2 regions of the Bradyrhizobium sp. AUGA SZCCT0182 genome follow, and region 2 is predicted to be linked to the other one. Evidence: riboswitches for the same ligand, from Rfam matches in the RefSeq annotation. Region 2 holds a riboswitch; the other holds the start of a gene.

Region 1 (15,490 bases), on a different contig from region 2:
TGGAGTCGGTCCTGGCCGACGTGCGCGATGGTTATGTGTCTCAGGAGTCGGCATTGCGGGATTATGGCGTGATTCTCAATGAGCAGGGTGACATCGATCAGCCGGCTACCGCTGTTATGAGAGATAAGTTGCTTTCAGGCGCCTGAGTACGTGGCATTGCTGCGACCGTCCCATCCTCAGCCCGGTTGTGATTGCACAAGCGCCGGCCACCGCCGGCTGATGCCTCCCAAAAAATTCCGCATCTCGGGATAATTACTTGTCGGTGCGCCTCGCTGCGCCACAATGCCTGCGAAATTGCCGCTAGCTGTCCGCATGTGCAGTCTGCGGCAAGGTTGCCTAAAATTCCTTGACTCAGGAAATAAAGATCGGAAGAGTGGCGTAATGGCCTGTTGAAAATTGCGGGTCAGAGCTGTCAGCGAAATCGGAGAGCAACCATGAGCCACGGCCATGCAAAGACCCCTGAATTCGATCAGGGCGCATCCGCAAATGGCAAAACTGTCGCCGGCGGAATTCTCGGGCGCATCGATGCATCTCCTCAAGATGTGGGTCTCGATGAATCCAAATTGGACCTGTTGCGTCGTTCGATTGAAGAGGACATTGCCCGTGGACACTCAGACGGGTCGGTTTTGCTGATTGCCCGGCACGGCAAGATCGTCATGCACGAAGCCATTGGCTACTCGGACAGGGCCAACAATCGCAAGGCTCTGATCAGCGATATTATGCCGATCATGTCCGTGACGAAGCAACTGACGGCAGCGATGGTGCTGCGCTTCGTCGATACAGGCCGGCTTGCACTCACCACGCGAATTGCCGAGGTCATACCGGAATTTGCATCGGGAGGAAAGGAGCGGGTCACAATCCGCGATGCGCTTAGCCATCAGGCGGGCCTTCCGATGCAGCATCCTCTCGAGGATTGGAAGGACGGTAACGAAGCCTACGTACAGCGCATCTGTAAACTTCCCTTCGAACCGGCGCCTGAAGGTGTTGCAAATTATCACGCAGGAGCGGCCCACGCCGTATTAGGCGAAGTGTGTCGCCGTCTCGATGGCGGAGGACGTTCGGCCCGGAAAATTATGGAAGCCGAGATTTTCGAACCGGCAGGAATGACGGAAACGGCTCTCTCGCTTCGAGACCGGCCAGATCTTGTTGGGCGGCTTGTGCCGATCGCGATCAGAGACGAGGGACCAGGAGCGTTGCCTGCGCGCGACGTGGAGCAGGTAAGCCGCATCTGCCAAGACATCGAATTTCTCGCGGGCGGCGCATTTTCCACAGGATACGATATCTACAGATTTGCGGAGATGCTTCGATGCAATGGCAGATCAGATGGCCGGCAAGTGCTATCGCCCGCCGTTGTCAAAATTGCGACAACAACCATACAGACAGGCAACAAGCGGCACGGTTTATATACTGATGTTGTCGCCCGGGATCACACTGATCTGTTCCCTGCCAACATAGGCTTGTCGTTCTACATACGAGGCGAGGGAATTTTCATTACCCATATGGGGACGCTCTGTTCGCCGCGGGCATTTGCTGGATCGGGATTCGGGGGACAACTCTTCCTCGTCGATCCAGATCGCGATTTGACTTTTGTTCATTTAGTTGCCGGCTTTCCTCAATTGTACCAGTCACGCAAGCGATCGCAGCGAATTTGCGATTTGGTGATTTCCTCAGTCATCGACGTCTAAGGCGCTGCTTCACGTCTCGTGAAAGCGCCACACAAGCCTTATCATCCGAGATAGAGATCAAATATGCCGTTGGTGCTTGTAAGCGTGCGCAAGGGAAGACCGCCTGAAGTTCGTCGCTGCATCCCGGATCGCATACAGGCCGCGCTGGCGGGAATTCTCGAATTCCGGATGAAGACCGCTTTCGGACAGGCGAATTTCTCATCCGGAAAAAGTTTTGCGCGGCGCGCGGAGTATAAGTGATGAACCATGTGTTGAGAGCTTTATCCCGGCCGGACCAGTCACATGCTTCCGGAGGCGAAGCCCATAGCCGGTACAATCGACAGTGGTGGTACGTCCAGCGGCCCGTCGATAAATTGGGCGCGGAGCATTTCGAGTTTCGGACCGCGAAGGTTGCTCCCCTGCAGGACAACGAAATCCTTATCAGGCATCATTATCTTTCGCTGATGCCTGGCAATCGGGCGTGGATGCAGCGCGACACGTATGTCCCCATGCTTACCACAGGACAGGTTATGCCGGGGCGCGCCATTGGTGAAGTTCTTGAATCGAAAGATCCGGACTACAAGCCAGGCGATGTCGTGGAGACGATGCTTGGATGGCAGGAATACGTCGTCGCGCACGCATCCGTGCTCACGCGGCGCGATAAAAGCGTTCCGATGAACCATCTACTCGGCGTGCTCGGATCAAGCGCGCTCACCGCCTATTTCGGCCTTTTTGATGTTGGCCAGCCGCGCGCAGGCGAAACACTGGTGATTTCCGCAGCTGCGGGGGGCGTGGGTTCTATCGTTGCCCAATTGGGCAAAATAGCGGGTTGTCGGGTCATCGGGATTGCCGGCGGCGAGGAGAAGTGTGCATGGCTCCGCGATGCAATCGGGCTCGATGGCGTCGTCGACTACAAGGCAGGCCCGATCGAAGAGGCTTTGAAGCAACTGTGTCCCGATGGACCGGACCTGTTTTTTGACAACACGGGGGGCCCGATCCTGGAGGCGATGCTTCCTGTCATGAAAATCGGCGGGCGTATCGTGTGCTGCGGCAACACCGCTCAATATGATTCACCGATGCCAGAGCATGGGCCGAAAGGAATCCCCATCACGCTTATCGCGCGCGATCTTCGGATGCGCGGCGTTCTGCTGATGAATTATCTGAATCGCCGCGGCGAAGCAGAGGCCGCGTTGTGGCGTTGGACGGCCGAAGGTCGACTGAAGCCGATCTATTACATCGTCGATGGGTTGGAGAATGCCCCCACCGCGATGATCGGGCTGATGGCTGGAGCAAACCGGGGGGTGTCGCTGGTGCGCATCTGATGCGTTCCAAGCGCTCGGTTATCCGAACTTTGCGCGAAACATCACGGGGACAGTTGAAGGAGACCAGCGGGTACTGAAAGTCAGTGCCGCTATAGACATGCACTAAATTAAAGGGGCAGAACGTCATGCAATCGGAAATTGAGCGTCGTACGATCAGACGGATTATGTGGCGTCTGATCCCGTTCATGGGACTGTGCTACATGATCAACTGGCTTGACCGCACGAACATCGGTTTTGCCGCTTTAACTATGAACAAGGCGCTGGGTATTTCAGCCACGGTTTATGGTGCTGCAGCCGGTATCTTTTTTTTTGGCTACGTCATTTGCGAGGTGCCGAGCAATCTGGCCTTGGCGAAGGTCGGCGGGCGCATCTGGATCGCCCGCATTTTAATTACATGGGGCCTGCTCGCTGCGGGAATGGCGCTGGTATCGGGCGAGCGCAGTCTCTATGTCGCGCGCTTCCTGCTCGGAGCCGCGGAAGGAGGCTTCTATCCGGGTGTGATTTACTATTTCAGTCAGTGGGTCCCGAGCCAGTATCGAGCAAGGATGTACGGATGGTTCGGAGCATGTGGCGCGTCAGCCCTTATCTTGAGCGGCCCCATCGCAGGATACATTCTTCAACTTGATGGCTTGCTGGGACTCGCCGGGTGGCAATGGCTGTTCGTCATTGAAGGGCTGCCTGCGACGATACTCGGACTTGTCTGCCTTCGGTATCTTCAGGATTCGCCGTCACAAGCCAACTGGCTTGCCCCGGAAGAGCGGAAGTGGCTGACGGATACGCTCGACCGCGAACGCAATACACTTGCGGCCGGAGAACATATTTCAATCTGGCGCGCGGTGCTGGACTGGCGCATTCTGGTGCTTTCAGGCGCTTACTTCTTCTTCGGGTTTGGGCTTTACGGCGTCGCGCTCTGGATGCCCCAGATCATCCGGGAATTCGGCTTCACGACAGTTCAAATCGGATACCTGACAGCGCTTCCGCCAATCTGCGGGACCCTCTGGATGATCTTCTGGACCTGGCATTCCGATTACAAAAATGAAAGGCAATGGCACCTTGTTCTGACGGGCCTGATCGGAACGTCCGGACTTCTGCTTGTCGCCTGGCAGTCGTCGAATATTGTTCTGGTCATGATAGGCTTCTGCCTGACGTCGATCGGCGCCTTCACGACGTTTCCGATCATCCTGACCTGGCCGACGGCGGCCTTGTCCGGCGTCACCGCAGCGGCAGCTACGGCGGTAATAAATTGCATAGGGACCTCGAACGGCTATTTCGGGGCCCAACTGATCGGTGTCCTGAAGGACCTTACCGGGGATTTCAGAATTGCAATGTTGCTGACTGCTTGCGGCCTCTTTATTGCGCCATTACTGATCTTCATTTTCGGCAGCTTCTTGAACATAAAGATTCGGGACGAACGTTCGGTGACCGCGGTTGTGAAGCCGATTGATGCGAGATGATCGCGATCCGGCGGCCTCTTATCCGATTGCATCCCCCGAGGTGAGGACGTTGAGCTCGGCTTCTCCTCGGAGGACTTGACTATAATGCGCGTTCGAAGGCGTAGCGCAAATGCGCCTGGCTATTCCTATTGTGAAGGTGAGCAGGCAGATCACCAAGATGCAGCCTGATCACCACACCCACTGGCCGAAATCGGCAATTGCCCGGACCCACGATTTGGGCCGAGATCGATATTTCGGACGGGAGTTCGCGTCTTTACTATTTCAGCCGGAGTGCGATCGCCTCTACCTCGACCAATGCATCCTTCGGCAGTCGGGCAACTTCGATGGTCGATCGCGCCGGAGGGGCGCTGTTGAAGAATTCGGCGTAAATGCCGTTCATCACAGTAAAATCGTCCATGTTCTTGAGAAACACAGTTGTCTTCACAACGCTGGCGAACGAGGCGCCACCCGCTTCCAAAACCGCGCCTAAGTTTGCAAGCGATTGCCGTGTCTGCTTTTCGATTCCGTCTAGAATTGATCCTGATATTGGATCGATCGGCAACTGGCCTGACACAAACACGAACTCTTCGGTTCGAGTGGCCTGGGAATAGGGGCCGGCCGCGGCAGCGGCCTTGTCGGTGACAACTAGCGACTTCATGGTCATGCGTTCTCCGTTCTGTGTACACTGTAAGATCGCTTTAGCCGATGCGAAGGCTTCGCGACGATTTGCTGTAGAGTCGTTGTAAAGGTCAGGCGCGCTGCGGTTGCTCTGGGTCGATGCTCCTACGGCCCCGAGCAAATAATCCTCGCAAGCGGCCGCTTCTAGAGCGTGCAAGATCGCGAAGAAGATCTGCTCAGGCTATAGGCATCCGTTAAGTGATATTCGAGGTATCGATTGCGTCCGCGACCATCTGCGCAGTCACGGCCGATAGAGTCCAACCGAGATGGCCATGGCCGGTATTGTAAAAAATGCCTGGTGCGCGGCTTTCCCTGACAGTGGGCATCATATCCGGCATCATTGGTCGTAGCCCGGCCCAAGGGACTACGCGCCGAGTACTCATCGTCGGAAAGAGGCGCCGTGACCAATCGATCAGCGGTTGGATCCGGTCGGCGCGAATGTCGAGGTTAAAACCATTGAACTCTGCTGTGCCGGCAACACGAAACCGGTCAACTCCTAGGCGGCTCGTCACGATCTTTGCGGCATCATCCAGCAGGCTAACCTTCGGCCCGGCTTGCTGACTGATTTCGTCGTCTAGGTGCACCGTAATTGAGTAGCCTTTGACGGGATAGACGTTTACGTGGTCCCGATTCAACGCCGCTAATTGGCGGCTTCCAGTCCCCGCACAAATTACGACTCTGTCAAACTCAAGCTGATGACTTTCTTGAGAGTGTCGATCACTGCTTCGAGTGTAGCTAACCTGCACACTACCCTTCGACGCATTTATGCTTGAGACGGAGGCTTGATTGACGAAAAGTGCTCCGCGCCGATGGCAGGTCTGCGCAAGACCAAACGTGAATTTGTGTATGTCACCTGTCGCATCGGACGGTGTGTAAAACCCCCCGAAGAACTTGCCGTGCAAGCTCGGCTCAATCTGCTTGATCTCTTCATTGGTGACGGCGTAGCGTTCTAAACCGCTTTCATTGAGGATCTTGTTAGCGCGTTCGGCGGTCTTGAAGCTATCGGCGTCGTGGTAGAAATGCAGAATGCCGCGCTTGTCTAAATTAAAATCAAGCGATTCTCGCTCTGCAATGGCGAACAAATGCTTTCGCGCTTCGAGGGCAAGCTTAACAGTGTGGGCTGTATTTGACCGATATTGCGGGATCGCAGCCATAAACTCTGCGAGCCACGAGTACTTGTGCCAGGATGGGCGCAAGTTCATCAGAAGCGGCGCGTCCTGCTTGAACATCCATTTCAAGCCCTTCGCTATCGTTCCCCAACTATTCCAAACCTCTGCGTTGCTTGCAGAAAGTTGGCCGCCGTTTGCAAATGAGGTTTCCATTGCGGCATATGGCTGCCGCTCAATTATTGTAACGTTATGACCTCGGCAAAGAAGGGCGTCAGCGGTAGTGACACCCGTTACTCCAGATCCGATTATCCCGATATTCATGGCTTTCCCGTCGACGATGACGATCGACTATCGATCGCTTCACCCCATCTGTCGCGGGTACCTGAGAGTTTTGCCGGGTTAAACCGGTTGTCCCCTTCGGTGGGCGTAAGACGCCTCTCTCCAGATTGTTCAACTGCACGGTCCCTTGTGTCTGAGAGTTTATTGGGGGTTGCTCCTTCGACGTCGCAAAAGCGATCTCTCCCGGGCAGTCTATGAACGGTGTAACCTTCTCATGTTGCTGCTGTTTTTGCAAGCCATATACCGTGCATACGGTGTGAAATAGCTTCGTTGACCGGCCTGAGAGGCCAATGTTACCGTATCCTTAGGCGGTCCCGGGCGTTCAACAACGATGCCCGCTTTTGCGTAGAGCGAATTCCATCGGCAGCTTACGACTACGATTTCAAGCTGTGCACTCGCGGTCTTAGTACCGCTGCCGGATCGCCACCAGGACCGCGTCTTGTCTTCAAGCGCTGGTAGGCCGGCCAGAAACCTTAATCACCGGCCTTTTGGCATTTGTTTTGCTTTACGAGAATCTTCCATTCGACAAGCAGTGAGCGGGCATCCGAAGAGTATACGCGAAGATACCATTTCTGCTACTATTAGCGACTTTTATGGCAGGAGATTCCACCATGACGCCGGTTTCGGGTGTGAAGGCCGGACCCACCAAGCTGGTGCGGCGGCGTGTGAAAGTTGGCTTCATCCTCCTTCCAGGGTTCACGATGTTTTCGTACTCAGCCCTGGTCTATATTTTGAAACATTGTACCGACCCCGCGGCCGCAGTCGGGATCGACTTTGAGTATCTGGTTTTAGGACAGAAGCCAGCTCAAACGACTTGTGGTGTCGAAGTGCCATCGACGGCACCCCTGCACGCCGCCCGCACTTGTAACTACGTTTTTGTGATAGGCGGGAGGACAGCAGCTCCCATCGAGAACCGCAGGTCAATTCTGGAAGCACTAACCAGTGCCGATATGAATAACGCAACTCTTGTAGGAGCAGGTTCGGGACTATTTGTGTTGATCGAGGCCGGATTTTTCGATCGGCTGCCTTGCGCAACAGATTGGTATCGCGGCACAGACCGAGATACGCGTTTTGCGGAGGTACAGCAAATCTCAGGCGTTAACTTAGTGGTGAGTGGCAGAAGAGTTAGCTGCGCGGGAGGGCTGGCGGCGCTCGAGCTCGGGTCATGGCTCTTGGAGCGTCATTATTCCGCTATCGGCGTCGACCTGCCTGCACCGCAAGAGCTTTCTGCCTCTCCACCCGATCAGAATTCTGGAATGAGAGAACCCGAACTCGATACGAGAGTACTCCGGGCACTGAAGATCATAGAAAGAAATCCTGGACGGCCCTTAAAAGTTAAAGCTCTCGCATTATCTCTGGGAACTTCCAAGCGGCAGCTCGAACGCCTGTTTCAGCAGGAAATGAAGCAATCGGTCCAGCAATACTGCCGTCATCTTCGACTCGGTTATGGCTATTGGCTTCTTTTGAATACCGCGAAGTCGATCACCGAAGTTGCGACGGTTACCGGATTCTCCGATAGCTCTCACTTCAATCGATGTTTTCGAACTCAATTTGCAACGACGCCAACAAAGGCACGACAATCAAAAGTAAGCGTGGATGACGTTATATCGCCGCGATGGGCAGCTCTCTACGAAAGGGTCGCAAAGAGCGGTCAGGACTCGGACTTATCGCGTTCGAGAGAGTCAGTGTACGCGAATCTGGCTCACTCTGTTGTTGGCTCACCCACTCGAATAAAGCTCTCGGATCAATCGTCGCCTAACGGATCTATTTTCACGACGTATAACAGTGGTGGCTGTCAACCTTCTAGTTTAAGCCGCCGAAGTAAGCACGCTGAACCTCAGGATTTGACCTAAGGTAGTCCGCCGACCCTTTCACAATAACCTGGCCTTGGAGTAGAACGTATCCATAGTCAGCAATAGCGAGGGTTTGATTTACGTTCTGCTCAACCAAGAGCACCGTGACTCCTGCTTTTGCGATCTCGCGAATGACATTGAAGTTTTCTTGCACAAAGAGAGGTGAAAGACCCAGCGACGGCTCGTCGATGATGAGCATGTCAGGGTCCGTCATCAATCCGCGCCCGATCGACACCATTGCCTGCTCGCCGCCCGAGAGTGTTCCCGCAACCTGCTTCTCGCGCTCCTTCAGCCGCGGAAATATGTGAAACACTCGCTCCAGACTCGAGCGAATTTTGGCATTGGATCGCTCAGTATAAGCACCGACACGCAAATTTTCTTCAACGGTCATTCGACCGAAGATACGGCGACCTTCCGGTATGCATCCAATACCGAGCCGAACAACCTCGTGGGTTTTCAATTTGTGGAGATTGTTTCCATTGAAAGTGATTGTACCGATTCGTGGCGGTGTGAGCCGAAGAATTGATCTGATCAAAGTCGACTTGCCCGCTCCATTCACACCGAGAATGCAGCTTATCTGTCCCGGCAGAACATCTAAATCGACGCCCGTCAGGACGTCGACGGTGTCATAGGCAGTGTGCACTCCGCGAACGGTAAGGATCGGGTTCATGACTGCCCCAAATATGCGCGTCGGACTGCGGGATCGGCCGCTACTTCCCTGAACTTTCCTTCGCAAATCTTTTGACCGTAGTTCAAGACGATGCAGTGGTCGGTTACACGCTCGATGAGACCCATCTCATGCTCAACGATAATAATAGTAGGGCTTCCGAATTTTGGTCTTATAGCCAGGATCTCATCCATCAGCTGGTTCGTTTCGTCATGAGTCATTCCCGCTGATGGTTCGTCCAACAGAAGCAGAGAAGGCCGTCCAACAAGAGCTCGACAAATCTCAACTCGTCTGCGATCAATCATCCCGAGTGTTTCAGCTTGCTCAAACATCTTCTTCGCCAGGCCAGGATCGAAGTTGGACAGCAAATCCTCGACTTCTTCCGCCAGTTGTCGAAGCTCAGTGTGAAAAGCAGATCTTCGCACAATATTGTGCCACAACGTGCTACTGATGCGTTCCTGAGCTCCAACAGCGACATTATCGAAGACGGAGAGTGGAAGGCAAAGCCGCGAGCGCTGAAATGTCCGAGCCAGGCCCCGTGAGGCGAGTTGATCAACCTTCACTTTCGTGGTGTCAGAACCTTCGAAAGTAATTGATCCAGAGCTTGAGCGAACCAGTCCACTGATTGTGTTAAAAAACGTGGTCTTTCCCGACCCGTTAGGTCCAATGAGACCAATCACATCCCCTCTTGAAATGGATACATCGAGTTCGTTGAGGGCACACAAGCCGCCAAATCGAACGGTAAGGCCAGACGTCGCAAGTATCGTATCGTTCATGCTGTGACACCTTCCTGCAAGCGTCGCATTCGTCGAGGCAATATCCCGGAAGGGCGAACGATAAGAACGAATATCACTACCAACGCGAATATGAGGAAGCGGTACTCCTGAACAATTTGGAGTTTCTCAGGTAGGAGCACGACCAACAGCGTCGCGGGAAGGATGCCCCATATGTTTCCAACGCCTCCCAATATGAGAATTGACACAATCGCTAGGCTATCGCCCAGCTGAAAATTTGCTGGCGCGATAAAAGCGGTCATTTGCGCATAGATCGCACCTGCAAGCCCAAGAAGAAAATTGCCCAGGGTGAAGGCGAGTAGCTTCCAATACCAGACACGCAAACCAAAAATCGATGCCGCTGTCTCGTCCAGCCGCACAACGTCCAGCCACACGCCAATCCATGATCGATTCATCAATCCGATTAGCAGTCCTGATAATCCGACGAAGCCTCCTGTCAAGATCACATAGTTTACGTACGACCCGAAGGTATACCCGCCCAATTGGATATCCCGACTAAAATCCCAACCGAAGAGAATCAGCCCTGGAAGCTTAATTCCCTGTGGTCCCCCGAGCACATCACTTGCGTCCACAAAGACCGTAAACATAACGCTGAACGCGAGCGTCGTTAACGCCGCATAGTGCCCTCGAGTTCGAAGGACGGGAGCCAACAGCACAAAACCAATCACGACAGACACCGCACCTGCAGACATCAAGGATATCAGGCCCGGAACATCGCCGAGGCGAGCAAGCATAGCTACCGTGTATCCACCGGCCCCCATAAATGCTGCAGCACCAAAATTCGTCAATCCAGCGAATCCCATTTGGATCGTAAGACCGAAACAAGCGAGGACGTAGATCAGGACGGTCGCGAGCATCAGTAACCCGAAGGTATCCTCACGCAAGGAGACGATCAAAAAGGCCGCCGACACCACGAGACTTGCACGAAGCAAGTTTGGCTTTTCCTTAGCAGCAAGTTCAGCCGCGACGAGCAATCCGGTGCGATGCGCGAGCCAGGTCCCAGCGGTTGCGACGAGCAGCGCAAGAATGAAAAGCGCCTCGTTGTTGATCTCAATGACTGCCGACAAAGCGCCAGTAGCCGCAACTATTGTAGTCAGCAGCGCTGCAATTCGCCTCGGCACCGTACCAAATTTATACATTGGTTATACTCGCTCGCTGGTACGCTCGGCCAATAAGCCGGTTGGCCGCCAGGTAATGAGCATGATCATTACCGCGAATCCTATTACGTTCTTGTACTCACTGAGAGACGGTGTCGCCGCGACAACTAGCGTCTGCAAGGCGGCAAAAAGAAACCCTCCGAGTATCGCCCCCCAAATGTTTCCTAGGCCGCCTACAATTGCAGCTGAAAAACCGATAACAGACAGCAGCAAGCCCATGCTGTAGCTTACCTCGCTGTAATAGAGCCCGTACATGACGCCAGCGAACCCCGCAGTCATGGATCCGAGCGCGAAGGTAAGAGGCGCAATACGTTCAAAATTAATCCCCATCATACTGGCGGTCTCGGAGTCCTCGGCTACGGCACGCATCGCCAAACCGAACCGCGTCCTATTGATGATTAGATAGACGAGCGCGATTGATCCGACCCCTCCAGCTATAAGGAGCATTCCGTCCCATCTCACATGAGCTCCCAGAAACTCATATCCGCCCGCCGGCAACAACGAAGGGAATCGTTGCGGATTTGACCCATTAGGAAAGAACAGCCGAATGCTTTCACGGATTGCTGTTCCCACCATCATGGTCATAAGAAGCATGTTGACAGGCGGCGCATCGCGCAGTGGAAGAATGAGCACCCGGGAGATAAGGGCCCCCAATGTACTGGCGAACAGGATTGCAGCTGTGAAACCGAGTACGAGCTGAAACACAATGGGCAAGCCCATTGCGTCAGCGAACCAAACAGTAACGAGGCCCGCAAATGCACCGAACGTAAAGACGTCTCCATGTGAGAACTTGATTACGTTCATCACACCAAAGAAGATCGTGAATCCCATTGCTACAAGACCGTAGACGGTGCCTTGCATGAGGCCGTTTAGTATGTGTTGGATCCAAGTGGCCATACTATCCTACTGCCATGTTCCGGCGATGGAGATTAACGAGGCGCATATTGCGGGCATCGACATTACTGCGGCGGTTTCTTCAACTTTCGTCTCCCGCTCGCATATTCACTATCTTCCCAAACGACCCACTTCCCATCCTGGACGATGTATTTGGTGGTCTGAAGGGTTACGTTTTGGCCATGATCATCGAAGGTGATTGGCCCCACGATGGACGGACGATCTTTTGTCTTTCGGAGCTCCGTGGTCACGGCTGCTCTTGTGGGCCCGACCTTCTCGATCGTCTCCAAAACAAGCGTCGTCGCAGCGTAAGAGAAATGGCCGTAGGCTTCGGGTGCCTCCTTAAAGCCTGCTGCTTCGTATTTTTCTGTAAAGAACTTACCACCGGCCGTTTGCGATAGAGGAGGGCTGTCGTAGAACGCGATAGTGCCTTCTGATAATTCTGGTCCGACCGCCTTGATATAGGCATCACCCATGATCGCAGAATTGCCTTCGAATTGCGCCTTGATGCCCAGTTTCTCCATTTGCGTTCTCAGTCTGGCGCCGAGAGGGACCAACCCGCCGAAGAAAACCACCTCAGGATTGAGCTCTTTTACTTTTGTAAGCTCAGCTGAAAGATCCTGTTGATCCGGAGGAACACTGAATGTTGCAAGGATTTGGTTGCCTTGCTCGCCTGTATAGAGGCTGAAGTATTTCGTCGTTGACTTTCCGAAGTCGGTCGAGTCGGCAAAGGCGACGAAGGTCTTATAACCCGCGTCTTTCATGAACTTCGCGCCGACCTTGTTCTGACCTATTAGAGCACCAGTTACGCGATGAATCTCGGGATAGTTGTTGCCGTACGTAATGTCTGGAAGCACAGCGGCCCATACAACCATCGGCAGCTTATATCGGTTGAAAATGTCGATTGCGGCCATGGCGGTTGAAGAGCAGTAGAACGGAATTGCCGCAATAATCGACTTGTCGACCGCTGCCTTGGTTACAACCTGGACCCCGACGTTCGGTTTACATTCATCGTCGAGCGCCACAAGCTCGTACTCATACTTGGCCGCTGAACTCGCGTTCATCGCTCGAACTGCGAGTTCCGCGGAGTTCCGGCCACCTAAGCCATAAGCCGACAGGGCGCCCGTCAACGGTCCTACCCAGGCAATCTTAACCTTTTCCTTGGCTTCCGCTCCATTACCGACCGCCCCAACCGAACCACCGATGACCGCGGCGATTACGCACTTTGCTAGGAAACGCATCCAGATACCTCCATCTAATTGACCGGCTTCTGCTGACCGGCTTCGACCGTATCGAGCTCCGAACCAGGCGCGATAGGACAAATGCGCACCTGAATTTGGATGATTGCGACGTCATGGAGTACGGCGGCGAGGCTTTCATATCCCCCCGGCCTGCCAATTCTATCGAGACCATCGCGCTCGGGCGAAAGTAGCTTTGATGGTCGACCGGTAACCCGCACCTCGGGTGATAGCGGCGAGCTCTTCACCAGAGAGAACATGGTCACAGGCGAGCATCGATCAACGTTCCGGATAATAGCCGATCGGGGTTTTCTTCATGAGACTATATTGGTCATCGACATCTCCATTCGTAAGAAAAGTCACCGTAAGCGCGCACGAACTTGGGTTAAGCGACAAGTTGGAAACGCTTCCGACTCGCGTTGCGCCGAACAAGCCCGACCGGGCATTATTGGCCTACAATCCGCTTGGGCAGCTCCCAACACTCGTTCTAGATGACGAGACCGTGCTTTACGACAGCCTCGTAATCATCGAGTACCTCGATCAGATGGCTGGCGGGGCCAAGCTTATTCCATCCTCGCCGGAGCGACGAATTGAAGAGCTTCGGCAGCACGCTCTGTGCAACGGACTTCTTGACCTGTTGGTGCAATGGCGCATCGAGTCTACCAAGGATGCACCGCAGATTGCTCTCATTAATGCCTTCAACCTGAAGACCGGTATGATTTGGGCAAGACTGGAGGCGACAGTCGAGGCGCTTTCACAAAGGCCGTTCGGCTTGCCATCAATTACGCTGGCTATCGCCGCTGAATACGCTGACTTTCGGTTTCCGGCGCTTGGTTGGCGAGAAAAGTACCCGGCTCTCTCTAGCTGGCACCAATCGATACAGTCACGACCATCCTTGGCCGCTACCAGATTTTTCGATAGCTCGAAGCCTCAGTAAGAAGCAAAGTATGGACGCTTGTGATCCAAATAGCGCGATGAGTGAATCTCGAACGATCGACGGAACAGTTGCTGCGCAGCAACGACAACCGTCCGCACTGCCGTTTCTTACACCGAACTGAACCGACGATCTCAAAAGACTATCACGGCTTCCACAAACGAAAGGATCAAAATGTCGAAACTTGAGCGCAGACTGATTCCAACGCCAGAAGGTCAGATCGAACTGTTAGTTGAAGGCAAGGGGCCTCGTATTGTCTTGCTCCCCTCGTTAGCGAGAGGCGCAACCGATTTCGATGAGATTGCGCCAATGATTGCTGCGGCCGGATTTCGCGTTCTACGACCTCAGCCACGCGGCATAGGCGCGAGTACAGGGCCGACCGAAGGGATCACATTGATCGATCTTGCCGCCGATGTCGTCGCTGCTATCGAAGCTGATTGTGCACCGGAGAAGCCCGAAGCATTGGTTGTTGTCGGCCATGCGTTCGGCAACTGGGTCGCGCGGGTACTCGCCCATCATTGGCCATCGATGACAAAATCTGTCGGACTTCTCGCAGCCATTATCGGCAGTACAATTTCGCCCGAACTGCTGATCTCGGTTAATGTCGTATCCGATAATTCCAAGCCGGAAGCCGAACGCCTATTCTATTTGGAACGCGACTTCTTCGCTCCAGGGCATGATGCTTCCGTATGGCTACCCGGCTGGTACACAGAGGTCTCTCAATTCCAGCTCGCGGCGACGTTTGCCACGGCTGACAGCAGTTGGACCGAAGTAGGTAAAAAGCTCCCGGTACTTTATGTCGCCCCGGAGTTTGACAAGATTGCACCCGTCCCCGAAGAGCAGTTCTTGCGGGATCGCGTAGGCCATCTAGCGATACTGGAAATCATTCATGGTGCTGGCCATGCATTGCTTCCGGAGAAAGTGTCTGAAGCTGCCGCTGTACTGGTCTCGTTCGCCCAGTCCATCATGCGGGGCGAGGATGGCCGGTCTAAGTCGGCTTAAGTTGCCCAAAGCCTCCTTCAAACGACCGCAAACAGCGATTCGATGGAGCTTAGCCAAAGCGGGAGGAGTTCGGTCAGGCAGCGCCTGTAAACGAACTTCTCAACCTTGTGATGGAGCGCTTAGGAAGAGTCTGGCGCCGACAGGTGTTCCCGCGCAATGCGATGGGAAAGGTAGAGCAGAGCCGGCGGAGAGAGCGCTTCAACGACCTGTACTCTCCAAGCTCGTATGTTTGCCGTGAGCACACCGCCGGCGCTCCAGCCGCGGTCGGTAAACATGCTCCCAGCGCTTATTACAAGTGAAGCGTAGCCCTAGTTACGACGAAAGAGATGGATTTGACCGAAGCTAATATTTCTAGGGACGTCGCGATCAAGAGGGCTGATGCTCTGTTCGAATCCGGCCAGTTTTT
Region 2 (15,490 bases):
AAAACCTATGACGGGCGGTTCAAGGACATCTTCCAGGACATCTACGACAAGGAATTCAAGGCCAAGTTCGAGGCGAAGAAGATCACCTATGAACACCGCCTGATCGACGACATGGTGGCGGCGGCGATGAAGTGGTCCGGCGGCTATGTCTGGGCCTGCAAGAACTACGACGGCGACGTGCAGTCCGACACGGTGGCGCAGGGCTATGGCTCGCTCGGCCTGATGACCTCGGTGCTGATGACGCCGGACGGCGACACCGTGGAAGCCGAGGCCGCGCATGGCACGGTGACGCGGCACTACCGCGAGCACCAGAAGGGCAAGGAAACCTCGACCAACTCGATCGCCTCGATCTTCGCCTGGACCCGCGGCCTGTCGCACCGCGCCAAGCTCGACAACAACGAGGAACTGGCGAAGTTTGCCAACACGCTGGAGAAGGTTTGCGTCGATACCGTCGAGGCCGGCTACATGACCAAGGACCTTGCGCTCCTGGTCGGCGCCGACCAGCGCTGGCTTTCCACGACCGGCTTCCTCGACAAGGTCGCGGAGAACCTCACCAAGGCGATGGCAGCGAAGTAAGCCGCCTCGTCATCGGCAAGACTATCAACGTCATGGCGAGCGAAGCTTCCGCTTCTCGCCATGACGAGTTCGGAGTATCGCCATGCCTCCTCTTCGGATTGCCGCGATTACCCTCCTGCTGCTTGCGAGTTCAGCGACCACACGCGCCGCCGAACCGCTTCCCGAAGCCATCGGCGCACCAGGCCAAAGCGTCGTAGTGACCCTGCATGCCGAAGGCGCGCAGGTCTACGAATGCAAAGCCGGCGCCGACGGCAAGGCGATCTGGTCGTTCCGCGAACCGATCGCGACGCTGCTCGCCGATGGCAAGACCGTCGGCCGCCACTACGCCGGACCGAATTGGGAACACAGCGACAGCAGCGCGGTGGCCGCCAAGGTCGCCGGCAACGCCCCCGGCGCGACCGCAAACGACATCCCTTGGCTGAAGCTCGAAGTGACATCCCGGCGCGGCAGCGGCGTCCTCGCCGATGTTACCACGGTGCAGCGGATCAACACCAAAGGCGGCAAGCACGAAGGCGCATGCGAGACCGTCGGCAGCTTCCTCAACGTGCCTTACTCGGCGGACTATGTGTTCCTGCGCAAGGGCTGAGGAGGGAGCCTAGTACACTTGTCCCTTCCGCTGGCACCAGCAGCCGGACTTGGAGCAGGTCCAATAGAAGCCAGCATCACACTTCTTCGAAGTATCGGCTTGCGCGATACGGAGCCCGTTGTGGCTGTGCGCTGTTTGTGGAGTCCCCGGCACCGTTGAGAGCGGAGCGGACGTTTCCAGAGCGCAGGCAGCACTGATCAAGCCAAACGCGAAAACGCAACCCAACGCAAATCGCGTGCTCCTCATTCTCGCCTCCATGCACGGCGAACGCCGGCCTGCGCTCGTGCCGCTGCGCATTGTCGTAACCAACTATGCGCCCGCCATCGCCTTTTCGATCGCCGACAACGCCGCATCCGCCTTGGCGCCGTCGGGCCCGCCGGCTTGCGCCATGTCGGGCCGCCCGCCGCCGCCCTTGCCGCCGAGCGTCGCCGAGGCGATCTTGACCAGATCGACCGCGCTGAAGCGCGAGGTCAGGTCGGCGGTGACGCCGACCACCACGCCGGCCTTGCCATCCTCGGTGACGCCGACGATCGCAACCACGCCGGAGCCAATCTGCTTCTTGCCGTCGTCGACGAGACTCTTGAGATCCTTGGTCTCGACGCCTTCGACCGCACGCGCCAGGAGCTTGACGTTGCCGACTTCGCGCACGCCGCTGGCAGCCGCAGCGCCATTGCCTCCGCCGCCGCCCATCGCGAGCTTCTTGCGCGCATCCGACAGGTCGCGCTCGAGCTTCTTGCGCTCTTCCACCAGCGCGGCAATGCGCGCCGGCATCTCTTCGACCGAGGTGCGCAGTTCGCCGGCCGCATTCCTCGCAAGCTGCATGGTGTCGTTGGCGTGCTTGCGCGCATGACGTCCGGTCAGCGCCTCGATGCGGCGGACGCCGGAGGCAACCGCGCTTTCGCCGGTCACTGAAATGAGGCCGATGTCGCCGGTACGGCGCACATGTGTGCCGCCGCACAATTCCACCGACCAGCCGAGCGTGTTCTGGCCCTGCTCGCGGGCCTGCTTGCCCATCGACACCACGCGCACCTCATCGCCATATTTTTCGCCGAACAGCGCGCGCGCCCCGGCCTCGCGGGCGTCGTCTACCGCCATCAGGCGCGTCGTGACTTCGTCATTCTCCAGCACCACCTCGTTGGCGATATCCTCGATGCGCGCGAGTTCTTCCGCCGTGATCGGCTTCTGGTGCACGAAATCGAATCGCAAGCGATCGGGCGCCACCAGCGAGCCGCGCTGGGCGATGTGGTCGCCGAGCACCTGGCGCAGCGCCTCATGCAGCAGATGCGTCGCCGAGTGATGCGCCCGGATCGAGGAGCGCCTGATATGGTCGACCTCGAGCTGCAAGGCGGTGCCGACCTTCAGCGTGCCCTGCTCCACCGTGCCCAGATGCACGAATAGATCGCCGGCCCGCTTCTGCGTATCGGTGACGCGGAACTTGACGTCCTTGCCGATCATCACGCCGGTGTCGCCGACCTGGCCGCCGGACTCGGCATAAAACGGCGTCTGGTTGAGAACGATCGATCCTGTCTCGCCGGTCTTGAGGCTGTCGGCATCCTTGCCGTCCTTCACCAGCGCGGAAACCACGCCCTCGGCGCTCTCGGTTTCATAACCGAGGAACTCGGTGGCGCCGAGTTTTTCGCGCAGCGGAAACCAGACGGTCTCGCTCGCGGTATCGCCCGATCCCGCCCACGACGCACGCGCCTTCTCTTTCTGCTTTTCCATCGCATCGGTGAACGAGGCGAGATCGACGCTGATGCCGCGCGACTTCAATGCATCCTGGGTCAGATCGAGCGGGAAACCGTAGGTGTCGTACAGCGTGAAGGCGGTATCGCCGTCGAACATGTCGCCCTTCTTCAGCGAACTGCTCTTCTCGTCGAGGATCGACAGGCCGCGCTCGAGCGTCTTGCGGAAGCGCGTCTCTTCCAGCCGCAGCGTTTCCTCGATCAGCTTTTCGCCTCGCACCAGATCCGGATAGGCCTGGCCCATCTCGCGCACCAGCGCCGAAACGAGACGATGCATCAGCGGATCGCGCGCGCCGAGCAACTGCCCGTGGCGCATCGCGCGGCGCATGATCCGGCGCAGCACATAGCCGCGGCCTTCGTTCGAGGGCAGCACGCCGTCAGCAATCAGGAACGACGATGCGCGCAGATGATCCGCGATCACGCGGAACGACGCCACGTTCTGCTCCTCCGGTCCGTGCCCGAGCGCGGACGCGGTGGAATCGATCAGGTGACGGAACAGATCGGTTTCGAAGACGCTCTCGACGCCCTGCAGGATGCAGGCCATGCGCTCCAGCCCGAGGCCGGTGTCGATCGAGGGACGCGGCAGCGGCACGCGCTCCTCCTTCGTCACCTGATCGAACTGCATGAAGACCAGGTTCCAGAATTCGAGGAAGCGATCGCCGTCCTCCTCCGGGCTGCCCGGAGGCCCGCCCCAGATGTGCTCGCCGCGGTCGATAAAGATCTCGGAGCATGGACCGCAGGGACCGGTATCGCCCGCGGCCCAGAAATTGTCTGATGTCGCGATGCGGATGATGCGGTCGTCGGAGAAGCCGGCGATCTTCTTCCAGTAGCGCGCCGCCTCGTCGTCGTCGTGGTAGATGGTGACGAGCAGCTTGTCCTTGTTCAGCCCGAAACCCTTGGTGACCAGGTTCCAGGCGAGCTCGATCGCACGCTCCTTGAAGTAATCGCCGAACGAGAAATTGCCGAGCATCTCGAAGAACGTGAGATGGCGCGCGGTGTAGCCGACATTGTCGAGGTCGTTGTGCTTGCCGCCGGCGCGGACGCATTTCTGCGACGTCGTAGCGCGCTGATAGGCGCGCTTCTCGATGCCGGTGAAGACGTTCTTGAACTGCACCATACCGGCCGCCGTGAACATCAAGGTCGGGTCGTTGCGCGGCACCAGCGGCGACGACGGCACGATCTCGTGGCCGTTCTCGGCAAAATAGTCCAAAAATTTCGACCTGATCTCGTTGACGCCGCTCATGTTCATCCAATCGGAAATAGGACCGGGTCAGGCCGCAAATAGCCTTCTCTGCCGGCGCAACGCTTTTAGACAAGGCCAAAGGCGGTGTCCAGAAACTGTGCAGGCGGATCATAGGCTTGCCGCAGCACACAAGACTGGTTGATAGCTGCCGCCGTGCGTTGACAGCCATGGTGGCGCCGTGTTTTCCTGCCTATGTTCAAGACGTCACGTCGGGAGAGATCGGCTTAAGCGCCGGCGCCGAAGGAGCAACCGCCCCGGAAACTCTCAGGCAAACGGACCCCGTGACGGACTAGCATCTGGAAAGAGACGCCGAAGGGCTTTGGCCCAGGGGTGTCCGCCGACGGGATAATACTCTCAGGCACAGCGACAGATGGGGCTTTCTTTGGGTTTTCGGGGGCTGGTCCCCGAACCCTGGAGGGTCCTTGGGATGCTGGCGAGCGACGAATCTCCTTTACATCACACACCCTTGCACGCGCTCCATGTGGCACGCGGCGGCAAGATGGTTCCGTTCGCCGGCTATGAAATGCCGGTGCAGTACGCCGCCGGCGTGCTCCGGGAACACCAGCACACGCGCAGCGCTGCCGGCCTGTTCGACGTCTCGCATATGGGCCAGCTCGCGCTACGGCCGAAATCCGGCAAGGTCGAGGACGCCGCACTGGCGCTGGAGCGGCTGGTGCCGCAGGACATCGTGGCGGTGGCGCCCGGGCGGCAACGCTACGCGCAGTTCACCAATCCCGATGGCGGCATTCTCGACGACCTGATGGTGGCGAATTTCGGCGACCATCTGTTTCTGGTGGTCAACGCCGCCTGCAAGGCCGAAGACGAGGCGCATCTGCGCGCGCACCTTTCGGATGTCTGCATGATCGATTCGCTGGCCGACCGCGCGCTGATCGCGCTGCAGGGGCCGAAGGCCGAATCCGCGCTGGCGAAGTTTTGTGCAGATGTCGGCGGGATGAAATTCATGGACACCGGTCCGCGCAAGGTCGCGGGCTTCGACTGCTTCGTTTCGCGCTCCGGCTATACCGGCGAAGACGGGTTTGAGATTTCGGTTCCGGCTGAACACACCGAAGCGCTGGTGACCGCGCTGCTGGAGAACAGCGACGTGCTGCCGATCGGATTGGGCGCCCGCGACAGCCTGCGGCTCGAGGCCGGACTTTGTTTGTACGGCCACGACATCGACACCACGACCAGCCCGGTCGAGGGCGCGCTGGAATGGTCGGTGCAGAAAAGCCGGCGAACTGGCGGCGCGCGTGCCGGCGGTTTCCCCGGCACTGAGGCCATTATTGCCCATTTTGAAAAAGGCGCCGCGCGCCGCCGCGTCGGCCTGCGGCCCGAAGGCCGCGCGCCGGTGCGCGAAGGCGCGGTGTTGTTTGCCGATAGCTCCTCGGCCCAGCCGATCGGCAAGGTCACCTCAGGCGGTTTCGGCCCGAGCCTCAATGCCCCCGTCGCGATGGGCTATCTGCCGTCGTCACTCGCCACAACCGGCACGCAAGTTTTCGCCGAAGTCCGCGGCCAGCGCCTGCCGCTGCAGGTCGCGCCCATGCCATTCGTTCCCAACACCTATAAACGCTGAAGGAAGTCTCATGACGATCTTGTTCACAACTGACCATGAATGGCTCCGCATCGAGGGCGATGTCGCCACCATCGGCGTCACGGATTATGCGCAGTCGCAGCTTGGCGATGTCGTGTTCGTCGAACTGCCCAAGGTCGGTCGCAGCCTGAAGAAGGCGGAGGCCGCCGCCGTGGTCGAATCCGTCAAGGCCGCCTCCGACGTCTACGCGCCGATCTCCGGCGACGTGCTCGAAGTCAACGAGGAACTCGCCGCCGAACCCGCGCTGGTGAATTCCGACGCCGCCGGCAAGGCCTGGTTCTTCAAGCTGAAGATCAAGGACAAGAGCGAACTCGATGGCCTGATGGACGAGGCCGCCTACGCCAAGCACACCGCGTGAGAAGATGAAGCGCTTCATAACCACATATCCGGTGTCATCGTCCGCGAAGGCGGACGATCCAGTACGCCGTGACATCTCGATTCAACCGCTGAAGCCAGTGATTACTGGATGCCCCGCCTTCGCGGGGCATGACGGCGAATAAAGAGGAATAGCCATGAACGCGCCGCTCAAGCATACCAACGAGGCCGCCACCGATTTCGTGCGCCGCCACATCGGCCCCTCACCCCGCGACATCGCGGCGATGCTGGAGAGCGTCGGCGCCAAGAGCCTCGGCGAATTGATGAGCCAGACGCTGCCGTCCTCGATCCGGCAGAAGACGCCGCTCGATCTCGGGCGCGCGTTGAGCGAGACCGAAGCGCTGGCGCATATGGGGGAACTCGCCGCGCAGAACCAGGTGTTCACCTCGCTGATCGGCCAGGGCTATTCCGGCACCATTCTGCCCGCCGTGATCCAGCGCAACATCCTGGAGAACCCGGCCTGGTACACGGCGTACACGCCGTACCAGCCCGAGATCAGCCAAGGCCGGCTGGAGGCGCTGTTCAACTTCCAGACCATGATCTGCGATCTCACCGGCCTCGACGTCGCCAACGCCTCGCTGCTCGATGAAGCCACGGCCGCCGCGGAAGCGATGGCGCTGGCGGAGCGCTTCTCTGGCGTGAAGAGCAAATCGTTCTTCGTCGATGCGGACGTGCATCCCCAGACGCTGGCGCTGCTCCGCACCCGCGCCGAGCCGCTGGGCTGGAAACTGATCGTCGGCGATCCCCTCGCCGATCTCGACAAGGCGGACGTGTTGGGTGCGCTGCTGCAATACCCCGGCGGTTCCGGCGCAGTGCGTGATCTGCGCCCCGCGATTGCGTCGCTGCGCGCCAAGGGGGCGCTTGCCGTCGTCGCCGCCGATCTGCTCGCGCTGACGCTGCTGGCCTCGCCCGGCGAACTCGGCGCGGACATTGCAATCGGATCGGCGCAGCGCTTTGGCGTGCCGATGGGCTATGGCGGACCGCATGCCGCCTATATGGCGGTGCGCGACGCGCTGAAGCGCTCGCTGCCCGGCCGCATCGTCGGGCTGTCGGTGGATTCGCGCGGCGAGCCGGCCTATCGCCTCGCGCTGCAGACCCGCGAGCAGCACATCCGCCGCGAAAAAGCCACCTCCAACATCTGCACCGCGCAGGTGCTGCTGGCGGTGATCGCCTCGATGTACGCGGTCTATCACGGCCCCGAAGGCCTGACCTGGATCGCGCGCCAGGTGCACCGGCGCGCCGCCGTGCTGGCGGCGGGACTGACAAAACTCGGCTTTGCGCCGGCGTCACAGAATTTCTTCGACACCGTCACGGTGACGACTGCTGCGAAGCAGGACGAGATCGTCGCGCGCGCCCGCACTGAGAGGATCAATCTGCGGATCAGTGACGGCACGCTCGGCATTGCCGTGGACGAGACCACGACGCCGGCCGTGATCGAGGCGGTGTGGCGCGCGTTCGGCGGCAAATTGTCCTACGCGGAAATCGAGATTGGCGTACGCGAGGACCTTCCGCCCGAGTTGAAGCGCGCCACCGCGTTCCTGACCCATCCGGTGTTTCACGCCCACCGCTCCGAGACCGAGCTGCTGCGCTACATGCGCAAGCTCAGCGATCGCGATCTCGCGCTCGACCGCGCGATGATTCCACTCGGCTCCTGCACCATGAAGCTCAACGCCACGGCGGAAATGATCCCGCTGACCTGGGCCGGGTTCGGCAGCCTGCATCCGTTTGCTCCGAACGAACAGGCCAAGGGTTATCACGCGCTATTTGCGCGGCTGGAAAAATGGCTGTGCGACATCACCGGCTATGACGCGATTTCGCTGCAGCCGAATTCCGGCGCGCAGGGTGAATATGCCGGGCTGCTCGCGATCCGCGGCTATCACGCCGCGCGCGGCGAGCCGCATCGCAAAATCTGCCTGATCCCCTCCTCCGCGCACGGCACCAACCCGGCCTCCGCCGCGATGGTCGGCATGGACGTGGTGGTGGTCGCCTGTGACATCAGAGGCGACGTCGACGTAGATGATCTGCGCGCGAAGGCCGAGAAGCATTCGAAAAATCTCGCCGCGATCATGATCACCTATCCCTCGACGCATGGCGTGTTCGAGGAGCATATCCGCGATATCTGCGACATCGTGCACTGCCATGGCGGACAGGTCTATCTCGACGGCGCCAACATGAATGCGCAGGTCGGCCTGTCGCGGCCCGGCGATTACGGCGCCGACGTCAGCCACCTCAATTTGCACAAGACGTTCTGCATTCCGCATGGCGGCGGCGGCCCCGGCATGGGACCGATCGGCGTCAAGGCGCACCTCGCGCCGTTCCTGCCCGGCCATCCCGCGACCGATGGCGCTACCCCGCATCCGATCGGGCCGGTGTCGGCCGCCCCGTTCGGCTCGGCGTCGATCCTGACGATCTCCTACATCTACATTTTGATGATGGGCGGCGAAGGCCTGACGCGGGCGACCGAGATCGCGATTCTCAACGCCAACTACATCGCGGCGAAACTCGATCCGCATTTTCCGGTGCTGTACAAAAACGCAAAAGGCCGCGTCGCGCATGAATGCATCGTGGATCCCCGCCCGCTGAAGGCGACCAGCGGCGTCACCGTCGACGACATCGCGAAAAGGCTGATCGACTACGGCTTCCATGCTCCGACCATGAGCTTTCCGGTGCCGGGCACGCTGATGATCGAGCCGACCGAATCGGAATCGAAGGCGGAGCTGGATCGCTTCTGCGACGCCATGATTGCGATCCGTAACGAGATCGCCGAGGTCGAAAGCGGCCGCTGGAAGATCGAGGCCTCGCCGCTGCGCCACGCCCCGCACACCGTGCACGACATCGCCGACGATGCCTGGGCCCGCGCCTACAGCCGCGCCGAGGGCTGCTTCCCGGCCGGCACGTCGCGGACGGACAAATACTGGTGCCCGGTCGGCCGCGTCGACAACGTCTATGGCGACCGCAACCTGGTGTGCTCGTGCCCGCCGGTGGAGGATTACGCGCAGGCAGCGGAGTAAGCTTCGTCGGAGCGCAGCGATACCCATCCTACAAATCAGGGCGCGACCAACGCGCGGTTCACCGGATCCCAGCGCCACAGATTGTCATTGGTCAATTCCGTCCCACCCCACCAGCGGTGCATCGGATTGTGCCGGCTGAAATCTTCAGCCTGCGCCAAGACGGCCTCGCCGAGCTTGGTCAGCGACAGTTTGCTCTTTCTGTATCGCACGAGACGGTCAGCGTCATCATGCATCTCGTCCGTAAACGGTCCCTCCTCGAGGCCGGCTACGGCAGGTGCCGGACCGCGAGCCAAGCCGTCCAGCAGCGCGCCGACCTCCCAATAGCCGAACACTCGCCGCGTGTTTTGCTTGTTGTGGCCCGGAAAAAGGTCGAACGGAGTTACGTCGCCGGCCGCGACCAGTTCCAGCATTCGCATTTCGGTCGCGCCTAGGCCGGTTGCAGGCCTGGGTAGTTCTTCGAGTAATTCCATCACGGTCTGCCGAAGCTGCGGCAAAGCGCTGAGATCCTTATCGAGCAAATCAGCCCAATGCCGCGGCGTCGGCTGTCGATAAGCGTGCCAAGCCATACTGGCCGCCTCGGTATGCTCAATTTGGATTCTAATGCCGGGCGGCTTCCATTCCGAAATCGTTTCCGGATGTTGTTGGGCAATGTCGACGTCCGCCTGATACAAGCTCAGTTTCGAGACGATACTCTTGCGCGAACTCAGGCAATCGAGAAGCTGAATGAGCAAGAGCTGTGCGTTCGGCTCGAGGTCGAACCACAATTCGACGGTCTCGCAGCGTTCGCAGAGATCAAGCGGCCCCACCTCTTCCGAATGAAACTTGCCAAGCCGGTGCGGTAGAAAACGATCCAGTAAGCCCGGCCCCAACATGGCTTCCAGCTTCGCGTCGGATGGCAATTCGCCCCAGACGAGCCGGAAGCCAAATGGAATTACGATATCGCCGACCCCGGCGCGCAGCAGGCACCCGCCCGCCGAATCGCTCGATGTCAAAACCAACCGCGTCATGTTCGTCACCCGCCTACACACAACAAAACGGGCACTGAAGACGTCGGCAACTCAACGTCCTCAGCACCCGCTATGTCGAAACCCGGATCATGCGATCCGAGGTCCGGAAAATCCTACTCGTCGGCCGGCTCTTCGCCGTCGGCGTCGCGCTCGGGGGGACCAGCCAGAATCTGTTCGGCGATCAGGCCGGAGTTCTGGCGAATCGCCGCCTCGATCTTTGCGGTCATGTCGGGATTGGCCTTGAGGAACGCCTTCGAGTTCTCACGCCCCTGCCCGAGCCGCTGGCTGTCATAGGAGAACCAGGCGCCGGATTTCTCGACGATGCCGGCCTTGACGCCGAGGTCGAGGATTTCGCCCATTTTGGAGACGCCCTCGCCATACATGATGTCGAATTCGACCTGCTTGAACGGCGGCGCCAGCTTGTTCTTTACGACCTTGACGCGGGTCTGGTTGCCGACGACTTCATCGCGCTCCTTGATCGCGCCGATGCGTCGGATGTCGAGGCGAACCGAGGCGTAAAACTTCAGCGCATTGCCGCCGGTGGTGGTTTCCGGCGAGCCGTACATCACCCCGATCTTCATGCGGATCTGGTTGATGAAGATCACCATGGTGTTGGATTTGTTGATCGAGGCGGTGAGCTTGCGCAGCGCCTGGCTCATCAGCCGCGCCTGCAGGCCGGGCAGCGCATCGCCCATCTCGCCTTCGAGTTCGGCCTTCGGCACCAAGGCGGCGACGGAATCCACCACCAGCACGTCGACCGCACCCGAGCGCACCAGCGTGTCGCAGATTTCCAGCGCCTGCTCGCCGGTGTCGGGCTGCGAGATCAGGAGCTCGTCGATGTTGACGCCGAGCTTGCGGGCATAGACCGGGTCGAGCGCATGTTCGGCGTCGATGAAGGCGCAGATGCCGCCCTTCTTCTGGGCTTCGGCCACCGTATGCAGCGCCAGCGTGGTTTTGCCTGAGGATTCCGGCCCGTAGATTTCGACGACGCGGCCTCTCGGCAGGCCGCCGACGCCGAGCGCGATGTCCAGCCCGAGCGAGCCCGACGAAATCGTCTCGATATCCATCGAGCGATCGTTCTTGCCCAGCTTCATCACAGAACCCTTGCCGAACTGGCGCTCGATCTGGGAGAGCGCGGCGGACAGGGCCTTGGTCTTATCCATGGAGGATCCTTCGACGATACGCAGGGCAGTGGCGGACATGGGTGCTCCTTATGGCGGGGATTCGCTAGCGGGACAAACGGACGACGAGGATCTCAGGGGATTCGACTGACGGTGAATGCTTGTACCACCTTTGTTCTCTGTTCGCAATATGTTCTTTCAGAGAGAGCGGTACTGGCCCCTCTCGCCCCCATTCTAAGTTAATGATCCCTTGTGATTTTTGAGGTGGCCCCTTTTGGCCCTCACCAGCGCCGCGATGTTGCCGCGCTCTGTTCATCCCCCTAAATGGGTAGGCCGAACCGGCCGGTACTGGCCTGTTTCGACCCCTAGTGGCCGAAGTTGAAATGCGCAGTGGCCTTTTTTGGAGTGTTCACTTCGGAACCGACGTCCGGGATCGGAATTTTATAGGATCGGACATGCAAACCCTACGGTTAGGACCCGTCAGCAACGAGGTTGTATCATGCAGCGTCGCCGATCCGTTCCTCACACATTTGAACATCGAATTGCAGCTGAGAAGGCCCGGTTAGAAGCACAGGTAACCAAGCTCAAACCTGGTCCTCAGAAGGAAGTGCTGCTCAGGAAGATCAGGCAGCTAGAGACGGCCTCTCACATAAACGAGTGGCTTTCCTCTCCTGGACTTCAACCACCAGAACCAGCCTAGAAAAGTAAGGCCGCCCTCCCGGCATACTCGCTCCAGATCAACGGCGCACAAGTGCGCCGTAACGCGGAGCGGGACCATGAACAACCAGAATGAAATTCGCGAACTGACCGATGCGGAGCGACTGACCGACGATGAGCTTGAATCGGTCTCAGGGGGTAAAGTCATTTCGAAGGGCGTCATCAATTCGAGTGCAATCAGCCTTCCGAAACCCAGCTACCCGCCCGTCGCGTAAACGAGGCCGCCCGAGTCGGCACTGCCCGTTCTCCGACCGTGAACAAGGCTCCGAGGCCGCCTCCATTGGCGGCCCCTTCTTCGTCATCGTCCTCCAAGACTTCCTTTTGCTTTTGGCCTCGAGCAACTTTGATCAAGTTTGCCGATCTCTATCGGTCCATCTTCCCTTCGACCAATAACCGCACATTGATTTCGCGAACGACTTTGTTGCGCATCCAACCCGCAGCCAGCGTATTGCTATCCTGATCGTTGTCTCTCTCACCAGCAAAGGGCGCGCTGCCACCATCATTCGGGAAACTGGCTATCGAAGCACTGGCGCTTGCCGTGCCCTCGAAGCCGTCTTAAGCGCGCCCAAAGAAACGGCCCCAGCCTCGGGGAAGAGGCACTGGGGCCGCTTGTGCTGCCGGGGCAATTGGGACTGGCAGCGCCTTCACAACTCCGCCCATTGCCACTTGTTCCCGAAATTCTGTGTCCCTTTTCAGCAACCTTGTCCTGTCCCGGACGTATACTCCAGGCTGGGGCATTGCAATTTCCAGCTCGGGTGCAGCGCCGCCAAGCATTATTCAGCTTGGCGGCGTTGTGCTTTTGAGTGGCTACTTTGCCTTCACGGGTGTCCCATTTCGGCCAGTACCCGACTCGGCATCCTCGGCGGGGCCTATTCTACTTTGCATGGGGTTGTTTTCGCGATTTTGCGTCTGAGCCGTCGTGTGACGGTCATCACAGCGGTGCGTCGAGGGTCAGCCTATCCCTGACATCCAGGGTGGCGGGAATGGTCCTGCCCACGCAAACAGGAGACGGACATGACCGAACTCAACAACGAAATCTGCGAAATGTCGTTTGAACAACTCGAACAGGTCAGCGGCGGTGCCATCCTCGACCGGATCGTCGACGCGTACCTGAAGGCTTTGGGCGCCCGCTTGCTGGACGCCGTGCACCAGCCGCTGGTATCGCCGCAGAAGATGACCCTGCACATGCGATAGTGCCGGTCCGGCAAACCGGAATTGAGAGGCCGCCTTGCTTGGCGGCCTCTTTTGTTTGAGGACGCCGCCAGCGCCATCCAACAATGCCTGACGTCCTATTTCGGCCAGTTGCGAGAAGCTGTGCTGACCGCGTATCTGCTCAACGCAACTTGTGCGGCAATGATCGGCGAATTGATCGGTGCCTTCGCTCGACGCGATTTGGAGTGTGCCAGCCGTCACAGCCAACGGGAACATCCGAGCGCACCCTTGCAACGTGATTGTCGTAATCCCCATCAAAGGAGAGACGCATGATTGAGATTGGCCAGAAGCCTATCGATGAACTGAACGTCGGCGAACTGACCATCGACGAACTGGACGCCGTGAACGGCGGCGGCCGTTTGAGCGATCTTTACCACCATGTCGTAGCCGTCATTCGCTTCCATACCGGTACCATCAGGAACATCGCGACAACCCTGCCGTAACCGACGCTTTGAAGAGGCCGCCTTTCATTGGCGGCCTCTTGGGCGACCTGAAAAATGCGTTCAAGGCGGGATCCGCAAAGGCTCCGGCGAGCGAACCTTAATGCGGCGCTAGGCCGTCGTCGCAAGGCGGCCTTCCCCCGTAGTTCTCCGGACAAGAACAAAGTTCCCAACCGGATGGTCGCCAGTTTTTCGCCTTGTGTTCGCGCCTTACCCCCGCGCGAACCCGGACCCACCATCCATTTGCAGGTGAATCAGTGCTATAATGAGATTCTATGGACGAGACCCGGATCGCACCGCGGCGTCGCACGTTGAAGGCCGGAACCATCGAGTTCGGCGGCGGCGGGATTGATTGCACCGTTCGGAATCTCTCGGCCTCCGGCGCAGCGCTTGAGGTCGTGACCCCGCTGTTCATCCCGGACCGCTTCACATTGTTCGTGCCATCAGAACAATTGAAGCGGCCGTGCCATATCGTCTGGCGCAAGGATAAGCGCATCGGCGTCACGTTCGATTAAGCCGCCGCGCCGGTCGCGTCGCCAGAGCAAAACGACCCCGCCGCATGGGGCCATACAGACGGGGTCGCCGACAGCGGGGAATAATCTGGAGGACCACCCCACCGTCAGACAGATACGGCGGCAGCGATCGCTTCGTTTCAGCATCGATTTTTTAACAGCAGACGTTGAACCTTTTGCAGGGCCGCCAAGACATATTGCTGCCTGGGACATTGCATCACTCGGGGTATAAGCCTGCGCCGCCAAGCGACTATATTCCGCTTGCGCGGCGCGGTGCGTTTTGGAGAGGTCAGGAAGGTCAAAGACTGCCTCCGCGGGCATTCCAGGTCGCTGCCGGCAAGCAACAAGCCGCGGCTCGTGGGAGCGCCGGCAAGGCGGCTTGGCCACCCCAACTGCCGAACGCGGGATTGCCCCTCGCATAGCGATCACCGCGTGTCACAGGCGCGCTTTATCGTTAGACGACCGCAAAGTACGCTATCGGACAAATGGAAACTTTGCCCGCCCAACTCAGTTAATTCAGTTGGCGTATGGGGAGATTCCCTATGAATCACAAAGGTATAGAATATACGCTGACAAGATCGGAAACCCCGGGGATCTGGAACTGGCAATTCCGGATCGGTGACCTCGTCAGGTCGGGAAGAACGGAAGCGAGACTGCTCCTGCTCGCGATGCGCCGCGTTCAGCTGAAGATTGACCGCGAGCTCAGGCACACCGGGCGCGGAGCGACCTCCCAGTTCGGGGCCCCGCACCCGCCCATTCCCTCAACGGGCATCAAATAATATTTACAATCTAAAGTGACAATCTCGGATTGAATGCGGCTTGGGTCGGACAGGGCTGCTTCATGATCTACAAGGGCGTCGAATATACCGTGACTGCGGTTGCTCCGGGTATCTGGAAATGGCAATTCCGGATTGACGACAGGGTCGTCACCGGCAAAACCGAAGCCAAACTCTATCTGCTCGCGGTGAGACGGGTACAGCTGCGGATCAACCGCGAGCGGAAAAAAAGCGCATCTGGCTAGTTCGCCGTTCCCTGCATTGCCAGCACCATCTCGACGACCAACCGGCCGCCTTGGCGGTGGCCGCGAACAAGCGCTGGGCTCCAAGTGCTGGCCCGCAGCACTAGACTTGCGACCAATGCCTGATTTTCTAGTCCGCGCTGGGAAGCCGCCGCATCGTGAATTCGATGTCGCCGCCGGGTAGTTCGCGCCAGCTCTCGACCGCGCTCAAATAGGCCGCCTTGGGATAGCGGCTGAGGAAATCGCGCGCCCTCGTCCGCGCTACCTCGCGCGGCAGCGTGAGGGTCTCGCGCAGATAGCCATCATCCGGCTTGCGCCGGGTGGCCATCCGGCTGGCCA

Evidence for each region. A riboswitch is a leader RNA that binds a small molecule or an ion and turns the genes downstream of it on or off. The one in region 2 is predicted to bind glycine.
Region 1: it holds a riboswitch for glycine, as region 2 does, so the genes downstream of both, JQ611_RS07030 (D-amino acid dehydrogenase) here and gcvT (glycine cleavage system aminomethyltransferase GcvT) in region 2, are expected to answer to the same signal.

What each region holds. Positions count from the first base shown of each region.
Region 1 covers NZ_JAFCLY010000004.1:206,302-221,791, forward strand. Annotated here, with positions in the region: gene JQ611_RS07005 (hydantoinase B/oxoprolinase family protein) at 1-146, shown strand, start outside; gene JQ611_RS07010 (serine hydrolase) at 435-1,685, shown strand; gene JQ611_RS07015 (NADP-dependent oxidoreductase) at 1,925-2,986, shown strand; gene JQ611_RS07020 (MFS transporter) at 3,112-4,440, shown strand; gene JQ611_RS07025 (Rid family detoxifying hydrolase) at 4,697-5,077, opposite strand; gene JQ611_RS07030 (D-amino acid dehydrogenase) at 5,292-6,527, opposite strand; glycine riboswitch at 6,656-6,741, opposite strand; gene JQ611_RS07035 (GlxA family transcriptional regulator) at 7,157-8,398, shown strand; gene JQ611_RS07040 (ABC transporter ATP-binding protein) at 8,349-9,068, opposite strand; gene JQ611_RS07045 (ABC transporter ATP-binding protein) at 9,065-9,841, opposite strand; gene JQ611_RS07050 (branched-chain amino acid ABC transporter permease) at 9,838-10,998, opposite strand; gene JQ611_RS07055 (branched-chain amino acid ABC transporter permease) at 11,002-11,913, opposite strand; gene JQ611_RS07060 (branched-chain amino acid ABC transporter substrate-binding protein) at 11,976-13,151, opposite strand; gene JQ611_RS07065 (glutathione S-transferase family protein) at 13,465-14,085, shown strand; gene JQ611_RS07070 (alpha/beta fold hydrolase) at 14,257-15,084, shown strand; gene JQ611_RS07075 (M20 family metallopeptidase) at 15,432-15,490, shown strand, end outside.
Region 2 covers NZ_JAFCLY010000021.1:90,862-106,351, reverse strand. Annotated here, with positions in the region: gene JQ611_RS22400 (NADP-dependent isocitrate dehydrogenase) at 1-576, shown strand, start outside; gene JQ611_RS22395 (DUF3455 domain-containing protein) at 659-1,162, shown strand; gene alaS (alanine--tRNA ligase) at 1,472-4,147, opposite strand; glycine riboswitch at 4,347-4,437, shown strand; gene gcvT (glycine cleavage system aminomethyltransferase GcvT) at 4,575-5,720, shown strand; gene gcvH (glycine cleavage system protein GcvH) at 5,731-6,096, shown strand; gene gcvP (aminomethyl-transferring glycine dehydrogenase) at 6,251-9,124, shown strand; gene JQ611_RS22370 (hypothetical protein) at 9,160-10,131, opposite strand; gene recA (recombinase RecA) at 10,245-11,333, opposite strand; gene JQ611_RS22360 (bacteriocin) at 12,029-12,184, shown strand; gene JQ611_RS22355 (hypothetical protein) at 12,984-13,163, shown strand; gene JQ611_RS22350 (hypothetical protein) at 13,451-13,624, shown strand; gene JQ611_RS22345 (PilZ domain-containing protein) at 13,897-14,136, shown strand; gene JQ611_RS22340 (hypothetical protein) at 14,975-15,154, shown strand; gene JQ611_RS22335 (hypothetical protein) at 15,282-15,490, opposite strand, start outside.